3 regions of the Lentzea sp. NPDC036955 genome follow, and region 2 is predicted to be linked to each of the others. Evidence: riboswitches for the same ligand, from Rfam matches in the RefSeq annotation. Region 2 holds a riboswitch; each other region holds the start of a gene.

Region 1 (3,238 bases), on a different contig from region 2:
CCACAGGATCCGGTCGTTGAAGCGCTGGTAGCCCTCGCGGATGGCCAGGTCGCCGAGGCCACCGCCGCCGATCACGCCCGCCATGGCCGAGTAGCCGATGAGGGCGATGACCGTGACGCCGATGGCGTTGATGAGCGCCGGCAACGACTCGCGGATGAGCACGCTGCGCACGATCCTGAGCGTCGAGGCACCGGTCGTGATCGCGGCCTCGACCACGGTCACGTGCACCTCGGACAGGATGTTCTGCACGAGCCGCCCGACGAACGGGATCGCTCCCACGGCCAGCGGCACGATGACCGCCGTGCTGCCGATGGACCCGCCGACGATCAGGCGGGTCACGGACGTGAGGGCGACGAGCAGCACGATGAACGGCATCGAGCGGCCCAGGTCGGTGACGAAGCTGAGGGCCCTGTGCACCGCGGCGTTCGGCCGCAGCCCGCCCTTGGCGGTGAGCTGCAGCCAGACCCCGACGGGAACTCCGAGAACTGTGGCGATCACGGTGGAGACGCCGACCATGTACAGCGTCTCCCCGGTGGCCTCGACGAGGTAGCTCACCACGTCGGACCAGGGTGTTGCAGACCTCACGCAGCTACTCCCTGCGGCCCCTTCAGGGACCTCTGAACCGCGCCGCCGGCCTCACCGATCCACTCCAGCGCCGAGTCGGACCGCTCGCCGTTCAGGCCGAGGCGGAACCGCGCGACGGGGGTCTCGCCGAGGCGGGTGAGCCCGCCGCCGACGATGTTCAGCTCGACGCCGAACCGGTGCGCGGCCTCGGGCAGCAGCGCGCCGACCGCGGCGAACCCGACGAGCACGACGTCCGCGACGCGGTCGTAGGCGTTCTCGTTGATCGGGTTCAGGTCGACGGCGGGCAGCAGCGCGGAGCTCGTACGGCTGGCGGCGTTGTTGACGAGGTCGAGCACCTTGCCGTGCTCGACGACCTGGCCCTGCTCCAGGACCGCGACGTCATCGCAGATCTTGCGGACCACACCCATGTCGTGCGTGACGACGAGGACGGTCACACCCAGCTCTGCGCGCGCACGGTCGAGCACCGCCAGCACGGACCCGGTGGTCTCCGGGTCGAGTGCGCTGGTGGGCTCGTCGGCCAGCAGGACGGACGGGTTGGCGGCGAGGGCGCGCGCAACGGCGATGCGCTGGCGCTGCCCACCGGAGAGCTGGTCGGGGTAGGTGGCGGCCTTGTCGGTGAGCCCGACGAGGTCCAGCAGCTCGCCCACGCGGGTGCGCCGCTGCGGTCCCGGCACGCCGGCGGACTCCAGCGGCAACGCGATGTTGCCGGCCGCGGTCCGCTGCCGCAGCAGCGAGTCCCCTTGCGGCACAACGCCGATCTGCCGGCGGGCGGCACGCAGCGCCGAGCCGTCGAGCGAGGTGATGTCGGTGCCGTCGACGCGGATCGCACCCGAGTCGGGGCGCTCCAGCAGTGCGACGCAGCGGGCCAGCGTGGACTTGCCGGCGCCGCTCGGGCCGACGACGCCGAGCACGGTGCCGGCCTGGACGTCGAGGGTGACGCCGTTCAGCGCGTTGACACCCTGGAAGGACTTGGTGAGGTTTTCGACAGTGATCACTTCTGCTCCACGGCTGCGCGCGACGGCGCACGCTCCCGTTGTGCGGGGGTGCGCGGTCGAAGTTCTGCTCAGGTGTGTGCGCCACTCAGCGACCGAGTGCGCGTCAAAGGACTTTGAGAAGGCGCCTTAGACGAGGTGGCGACGACATGCAGAAGCGGTGCGACGGCACTGGTCGACGACTCGACGGCGCGTCAGCATTCGCGAGGTACCCACGTGATCCTCCATCGGTCCTGGCGTTAGCACCTGCCCGCATCCAGCGGGTGGTTGCTGCGACGTCGTAGAGCCAGGTCTCTCAGTCGCTCCGGATGGCAGTTAGCAGTCAACCGGACGGACGTTCGGTTGCGCAAGCCAGATTCGGATTCGTTCGACAGATCACACTGTTGGCCGAAGGATCGCCGGATCAGACCTCGGCGATCCGGACAAAGTCGATCACGCTCAACTGCTCGCCCCTGACCTGGGGATCGATGCCCGCTTCGGCCAGCAGTTCGTCGACGTGCGGCGTGTAGCTCTTGAGGGCGGCCCTGAGGGTCTTGCGGCGTTGCGCGAAGGCCGTGTCGACGATCTTGAACAGCTTGTTCTTGTCCACTGTGGACAACAGCTTTTCGTGGCGCTGGAAGGCAACCAGCCCGGAGTCGACGTTGGGCGCGGGCCAGAAGACGTTGCGCCCGACCGACCCCGCCTTGCGCGCGTCGGCGTACCAGGCGAGCTTCACGCTGGGCACCCCGTAGACCTTGCTGCCGGGCTTCGCCGCCATCCGGTCGGCGACCTCCGCCTGGACCATGACGAGCCCCTTGCGCAGGCTCGGCAGCTCGTGCAGGAGGTGCAGCACCACGGGCACCGCGACGTTGTACGGCAGGTTGGCGACGATCGCGGTCGGTTGTACCGGCAGGTCCTCTTGGGTGACTTTCATGGCGTCCTTGAGGACCACGTGGAGCTTGCCGGCGTTGGCCGGGTCGTGCTCCTGGACCGTCTGGGGCAGCCGGTGCGCCAACGGCGGGTCGATCTCGACCGCGACCACCTCAGCGGCCGCCGGGAGGAGCGCGAGGGTCAGCGAGCCCAGGCCGGGGCCGACCTCCAGGACGACGTCCTCGTCGGTCAGACCGGCGGCGGCGACGATCTTGCGGACCGTGTTGGGGTCGTGCACGAAGTTCTGGCCCAGCTTCTTGGTCGGGCGGATGCCCAGCTCTTCAGCTAGACGGCGGACTTCGGCGGGTCCCAACAGGCTCACCGGGGCATTGTCTCAGGTCACCCACCAAAGACCTCAGGTTGCCCACCGAAGACCTCAAGTCACCCACCGAAGACCCCCGCCCCCTGCTGCGACGAGTGCACGCGGGGAGCTTTCGTACTCACCTGGAGTACGAAAGGTCCCCGCGTGCGGTCAAGCAGAGGGGAGGGATGGGTGGGGAGGCGGGGTTACGGCAGGCCGAGCTTCGCGCGGCAGCCGGGCCACGCGGAGTACGTGCCGCCACGGCCGTCGCGGAGCTTGGTGGCGATGGCGATCTGCTGTTCGCGGGTCGCCTGGTGCGGCAGGGCCGCGTAGGCGGTGCCGCCGTAGGCCGCCCAGGTGCTCGCGTTGAACTGGAGGCCGCCGTAGTAGCCGTTGCCGGTGTTGATGGCCCAGTTGCCGCCGGCCTCGCACTTGGCCAGGCGGTCCCAGA
Region 2 (3,238 bases):
GCTGGACGAAGTCGGCCGCGATCACCCTCTGACGCTCACCGCGTGAAACGACGCGGTCCGGGGACGCGGACGTCCCCGGACCGGGAGGAGGTGATCTGCTGAACGAACGACCTAGCCCAGTGCCTTGAGCACGGCCTCGGCCGACGGCGGCACAGTGGCGCGCGGGCCGATCGTGTCGCCGAGGGCGTCGAGGGTCTTGAGGCCGTCACCGGTGATCAGCAGGACGGTCTCGCCGTCGGGGTCGAGCTGGCCCGTCTCGATCAGCTTCTTCGCCGTCGCCACGGTCACGCCGCCGGCGGTCTCGGCGAAGATGCCCTCGGTGCGGGCGAGGAGCTTGATGCCCTCGACGACCTCTTCGTCGGTCACGTCCTCGATGGCGCCGTTGGTGCGGCGGACCGTGTCGAGCACGTACGGGCCGTCGGCGGGGGCACCGATCGCCAGCGAGCGGGCGATGGTGTCGGGGCGGACCGGGCGGATGACGTCGTGGCCGTCCTTGAAGGCGGTGGACACGGGCGAGCAGCCGGTGGCCTGGGCGCCGAACACGCGGTACGGGGAGGCCTCGACGAGGTCGAGCTGGCCGAGCTCGCGGAAGGCCTTGTCGATCTTGGTGAGCTGGGAGCCGGAGGCGACCGGCACGACGATCTGGTCGGGCAGGCGCCAGCCGAGCTGCTCGGCGACCTCGTAGCCGAGGGTCTTGGAGCCCTCCGCGTAGTACGGGCGGACGTTGACGTTCACGAACGCCCAGTCCTCGTGCTCCGCGGCGAGCTCCTGGGCGAGGCGGTTGACGTCGTCGTAGTTGCCGTCGACGGCGATCAGGGCGCCCTCGTAGACGGCGCTCATGAGGATCTTGGCGCGTTCCAGGGAGGAGGGGACCAGTACGACGGACTCCCAGCCGGCGCGGGCGGCGGCCGCGGCGACGGCGTTGGCGAGGTTGCCGGTGGAGGGGCAGGCCAGGACCTTGAAGCCGAGCTCGCGGGCGGCGGCCAGTGCCACGCCGACCACGCGGTCCTTGAAGGAGTGGGTGGGGTTGCCGGTGTCGTCCTTCACCCAGACCTTGCGGACGCCCAGCGCCTTCGCGAGGCGGTCGGCCTCGACCAGGCGGGTGCCGCCGGGGTCGGTGTTCGGGTGCTGTTCCACAGTGGACGGAACGGGCAGAAGGCCGCGGTAGCGCCAGATTGAACGGGGGCCGGCCTCGATGTCCTCGCGCCGCACCCTGCCGAAGTCGTAGGCCACTTCCAGCGGCCCGAAACACTCGAGACAGGCGTATTCCGGAGCGAGAGGGGTCTCATTTCCGCACTCACGGCACAGCAGCGCGCGGGCGGGGCCGAGGTCGAACTTGGTGCTCGTGGGCACAGTGACAGCAGTCATCGCGAGGTATCTCCTCATCTTTCCCGCGAAATCGAACGGGTCGGAATTGGCACCGTGATCGTCTGCGCATAGCGCTGACGCCGGTTGCCGGGGCTTCTTCGGGCCGGTCCCTCTGCCCCTCTGGATGAGCGGTGTTCAGTTGTGGCCACCAACGTACGGCACGTCTCCGCCGCTCGGCCACAAACGTCCACGATTCGGGACGTGGGAGGATGCGGAGCGTGAGCGCACCGGAGTCACTGCACCTCGTCGTCGGCGAGGAGGAGTTGCTGGTCGAACGCGCAGTTCGGGCGGCACTCGAGGCCGCGCGCGCGGTCGACGCGTCGGCCGACCTGACCCGCGTGCAGGTGAGCGATCTCACGCCGCCGGAGCTCGCCGAGCTGGTGAGCCCGTCGCTGTTCGCCGAGGGCCGGGTGATCGTCCTGCAGAACGCGCAGGACATCAGCAAGGAGATCGCCGACACGGTGCTCTCCTACCTCAAGGCGCCCGCGGACGGGGTGACGCTCGTCGTCGTGCACACCGGTGGCGGCCGCAGCAAGGCGGCCAAGGACCTGCCCGGCCAGCTGAAGAAGGCCGGTGCGGCGGTCACCGAGTGCGGCAAGGTCACCAAGTCGGCCGAGCGCGAGGCGTTCGTGCGCAACGAGGTGCGGCAGGCAGGCGGCAAGATCGACCCCGAGGCGGTCGCGACGCTCATCGACGCCGTGGGCACGAACCTGCGCGAGCTCGCCGCGGCGGCCTCGCAGCTGGTGTCGGACACCGACGGCAAGGTGACGGTCGAGGAGATCCGCCGCTACCACCAGGGCAAGGCCGAGGTGACCGGGTTCGCCGTCGCGGAGAAGGCCGTCACCGGTGACCGTGCGGGCGCGATGGAGTCGTTGCGGTGGGCCATGCAGCTCGGGGTGCCGCACGTGCTGGTCGCCGACGCGCTGGCGGACGCGGTGCGCACGGTCGCACGCGTCTCCGCGGTGGGCCGGGCCGACCCGTTCAGCCTGGCCGGTCCGCTCGGCATGCCGCCGTGGAAGATCAAGAAAGCTCAGGCGCAGGCCCGCGGCTGGGAGCAGGCGGGTCTCGCGGACGCGATGCAGGTGGTCGCGGGGCTCAACGCCGACGTGAAGGGCGTGGCCGCCGACGCCGACTACGCGCTGGAGCGCGCCGTGCTGCGGATCGTGGCGGCACACGGCCGCCGGTAGCACCCTCGCGGCGTTCCCGCGGAACCGTCCACGCACCGGAATTGACCGTGCCGCGCCAGCTTCCGCACGGAGCGGCGCGTCGTGAAGCCCAATGAGGTGAATGCGTGGAGCGACTCCATGGCCCTCATCCCCACCAGAACAGCGAAAAGGGCCCGCTCCACGAGGAGCGAGCCCTTCCCGACGGCTCTGAGGTGAGCGGAATCAGCCCTCGAGCTGGTTCGCGCGCAGCGCCATCGCCGACTTCTTGTTGGCGGCCTGGTTGGCGTGGATGACGCCCTTGGTGGCGGCCTTGTCGAGCTTGCGGGACGCGTCCTGCAGCAGCTCCAGGGCCTTCGCCTTGTCACCGGCCTCGGCAGCCTCGCGGAACTTGCGGATGGCCGTCTTGAGGGACGACTTGACCGACTTGTTGCGCAGGCGCGCCTTCTCGTTGGTCTTGATCCGCTTGAGCTGGGACTTGATGTTCGCCATGCGACATCACCCTTCTGTGTCGAAACCGGAGTTCGTGACGCGCTTGGTCGGCACCGGCGAGAGCCGGCTCTCCTCCACGGCGGAGCGCCGCGCGTTCACGACGACGAAGGATATCAGGCCAGCTCAGCGCACCGTGAACCCGGCCTGGTCGGCACGAGCTGACAGCACGAACGCCGTGGAAGCGGTTCAATACTGCTGAAACGCCTGTTCAGCGT
Region 3 (3,238 bases), on a different contig from region 2:
CGCGGTCTTCGTGCGAACCGGCCTTCTTCACCAGACGTCCCACGACCACATGGGCGCAGAACGCGCCGTCACGCACGCCGACGCCGTACTCGGCCGACAGCGCCGCCGCGAGGAAGCCCGCGTCGAAGCCGGGGACCGTGAAGCTCACGACGCCCACGCGGTCGACGTCGGTGAGGATCGAGAGCTCGCGCAGGCCGGGGATGGCGCGCAGGCCGTCCCGCAGCCGCTGCAGCAGCTCCTGCTCGTGCGCGATCGTCTGCTCCCAGTGCCGCGACAGGATCTCGCAGGCCGCGGCCAGCGCGTGCACGCCGATGACGTTCGGGCTGCCCGCCTCGTGCCGCTCCGGCACCGCGGACCACGCGACGCCGAGCCGGTCGCCGTGGTCGGTCACCTTCGCCGTGGCGCCGCCGCCCACCAGGTAAGGCTGGGCCTGCTGCAACCAGTCGGACCGGCCGACGAGCACACCGGCGCCGAACGGCGCGTAGATCTTGTGGCCGGAGAACGCCAGGTAGTCCACGCCCAGCTCACGGGCGTCGATCGGGCGGTGCGGGGCGAGCTGCGCGGCGTCGAGCGCGATGCGGGCGCCGTGCCTGCGGGCGACCTTCGCGAGCTCGGCGACCGGCCACAGCTCCCCCGTGACGTTGGACGCCCCGGTGACGATCACGAGCCGAGGACCGACCGGGGCGGCGGCCAACGCCCGGTCCAGCGCGACGAGTGCCGCGCCGGACGAGGAAGGAGTGGAGATGCGCTGCACATTCGGCCCGCGCCAGGGCAGCAGCGCGGCGTGGTGCTCGCTGTCGAACAGCACGACTGCGGTGCCCTTGGGCACGCTGCGGGCCAGCAGGTTCAGCGCGTCAGTGGTGTTGCGGGTGAAGACGACGGCGTCAGTGGAGCGGGCGCCCACGAACCGCCGGACGCGGTCACGCGCCTGCTCGTAGACGCGGGTCGACACCTGGGAGGCGAAGCCGGCGCCGCGGTGCACGCTCGCGTACCAGGGCAGCAGCTCGTCGACGGCGTCGCGCACCTCCCGCAGGCAGGGGGCGGAGGCGGCGTGGTCGAGGTTGGCGTAGGTGACGCGCTCTCCGGTCACCAGCGGGACGCGCAGGTCGGAACCGACGACGGCGGGAACCTTGGTGGTGGTGTCCGGGGTGATCGCGAGCGTCATCGAGCTGCCTCCTGGGCCGGGGGGCCTTCTCGGAGGCCCGCGCTTGACCGGCGCCCTGCGCGCCGGACCAGGTCCTCACCAAGGGCACCCCACCGCGGTTGGAGGGTTGCCGGCCAGCAAGCTTGGGCTTGACGCTGGCTCTCATGACCTGCAGACGACGTTAGCGGGCGCGTCACGATCCGTCGACACCTGATCACATCGTGAGAAGCGTCGGGGACCGACTATTCGCCGGTCTCGCCCTTCCACCGCGCGTAACGACCGGCCCGGTCCACGGCGCGAACCCGCCGTTCGGTGGCGTCGCGCGCCTCTTCTGTGGTCACGATGAGCAACTGGTCGCCGGTCTGCAGCCGGGTCGTCGGAAGTGGCGTGAAGCTCTTGCCCGAGCGCACCACGAGGCTCACCGTGGCGCCGGTGGGCATGCGCAGCTCGGTCATGTAGACGCCGTGCAGCTTCGACCCGCGCTGGATGTGCACCTGCAGCAGCTCGGCGCCGAGCTCGTCCAGCGGCGAGGAGTCGACCTGGACCTCCTGCGGCTCGCTCGCGTTGACCAGCCCGAGCCGCCGCGCGAGGAACGGCAGCGTCGTGCCCTGCACCACCGTGAGGACGATGACCAGCAGGAACACCGCGTCGACCAGCTCGCGCGCACCCTCGACGCCCTGGATGAGCGGGATCAGCGCGAACACGATCGGCACCGCGCCGCGCAGCCCCGACCAGGAGAGGAACGCCTGTTCCCGCCACGGCACCTTGAACGGCAGCAACGACAGCACCACCGACAGCGGGCGCGCCACGAACGTGAGCACCACGCCCGCGATCAGCGCGGGCACCAGCACGTCGAGCAGCCGGGACGGCGAGGCGTAGAGGCCGAGCAGGACGAACAGGCCGATCTGGGCCAGCCAGCCGAGCCCCTCGGCGAACGACAGGGTGTCGGCGCGGTGCGGCAGCCGGGCGTTGCCCAGGACCAGCGCGGCGACGTAGGTGGCGAGGAAACCGGACGCGTGCGCCAGGTCGCCCGCGGTGTAGGCGATCACGCAGACGGCGACGGTGGCGAGCGGGTAGAGGCCGGTGGCGGGCAGGGCCGCGTGCCGCAGTCCCGTGCCGCCCAGCCAGCCGAGCGCGACGCCGATCAGCGCGCCCGCTCCCAGCTCGTAGAGCACCAGCAGCGGTGCCGTCCACGAGATCTGGTCGGACGAGGCGAGCAGCACGACCGCGATGTAGACGGGCGCGTCGTTGAGGCCGGACTCCAGTTCGAGCGCGCCGGTGAGCCGTGCCCCCACCCCCAGCGACCGCAGGACGCTGAACACGGCCGCCGCGTCCGTGGACGACAGCACCGCACCCCAGAGCAGCGCCATCCGCCAGTCGAGGCCCAGCAGGTGGTGCAGCGCGGTTCCGGTGATGGCGACGCTCACCGCAACGGCCACTGTGGACAGTGCGACGCCCAGCCAGAGCGAGGTCTTGACCGCGTGCCACCGGGTCGTCAGGCCGCCCTCGGTCAGGATCAGCACCAGCGCGGCGATCCCGAGGGACTGGGTGAGGCCGGCGTCGTCGAAGTCGATGCCGAGCACCGACTCGCCCAGGAGCACGCCGATGCCCAGGTACAGCAGGAGTGAGGGCAGCCCGAGGCGGATCGACACCCGGACCGCGATCACGGAGATCAGCAGGACCGCGGCACCGACGCCCAGGACAACCGTGACATCACCCACCCGGACCATTCTGGTTGATCACCACCGAGTTGAACTAATCCGACGCGAAACCGACCTTCGCCCCTAGCGCGGCTCATGCACGGCAGAGCATGTTGATCAGTGGCTCAATCCCTACCCTGCACGGAGTTGAACCATGAGGATCCTGATCGCGCTGGCGGCCGCCCTGACGGTGGCCGGAACCGCGCCGGCGCAAGCGGCCGCTCCGGCGGTCCTGGCAGCACCCGACATCAGCGTCGCGAACGTCCAGGCGCACCTGAACCAGCTCCAGTCGATCGCCACCGCCAACGGCGGCAACCGCGCCCACGGCAGGCCCGGTTACCTGGCCTCGGTGAACTGGGTGAAGGGCAAGCTGGACGCGGCCGGCTTCACCACC

Evidence for each region. A riboswitch is a leader RNA that binds a small molecule or an ion and turns the genes downstream of it on or off. The one in region 2 is predicted to bind S-adenosylmethionine.
Region 1: another riboswitch for S-adenosylmethionine. It lies ahead of ACZ7CF_RS10860 (methionine ABC transporter ATP-binding protein); the one in region 2 lies ahead of thrC (threonine synthase).
Region 3: another riboswitch for S-adenosylmethionine. It lies ahead of ACZ7CF_RS24780 (aminotransferase class V-fold PLP-dependent enzyme); the one in region 2 lies ahead of thrC (threonine synthase).

Annotation. Positions count from the first base shown of each region.
Region 1 is NZ_JBVJRC010000003.1:354,451-357,688, forward strand. Features, by position in the region: gene ACZ7CF_RS10855 (methionine ABC transporter permease) at 1-585, opposite strand, end outside; gene ACZ7CF_RS10860 (methionine ABC transporter ATP-binding protein) at 582-1,580, opposite strand; SAM riboswitch class I at 1,799-1,892, opposite strand; gene rsmA (16S rRNA (adenine(1518)-N(6)/adenine(1519)-N(6))-dimethyltransferase RsmA) at 1,981-2,802, opposite strand; gene ACZ7CF_RS10870 (transglycosylase family protein) at 2,994-3,238, opposite strand, start outside.
Region 2 is NZ_JBVJRC010000015.1:201,488-204,725, forward strand. Features, by position in the region: gene ACZ7CF_RS38885 (DNA internalization-related competence protein ComEC/Rec2) at 1-32, shown strand, start outside; gene thrC (threonine synthase) at 112-1,368, opposite strand; SAM riboswitch class I at 1,380-1,499, opposite strand; gene holA (DNA polymerase III subunit delta) at 1,578-2,555, shown strand; gene rpsT (30S ribosomal protein S20) at 2,757-3,023, opposite strand.
Region 3 is NZ_JBVJRC010000007.1:221,378-224,615, forward strand. Features, by position in the region: gene ACZ7CF_RS24780 (aminotransferase class V-fold PLP-dependent enzyme) at 1-1,165, opposite strand, end outside; SAM riboswitch class IV at 1,200-1,314, opposite strand; gene ACZ7CF_RS24785 (potassium/proton antiporter) at 1,387-2,865, opposite strand; gene ACZ7CF_RS24790 (M28 family metallopeptidase) at 2,999-3,238, shown strand, end outside.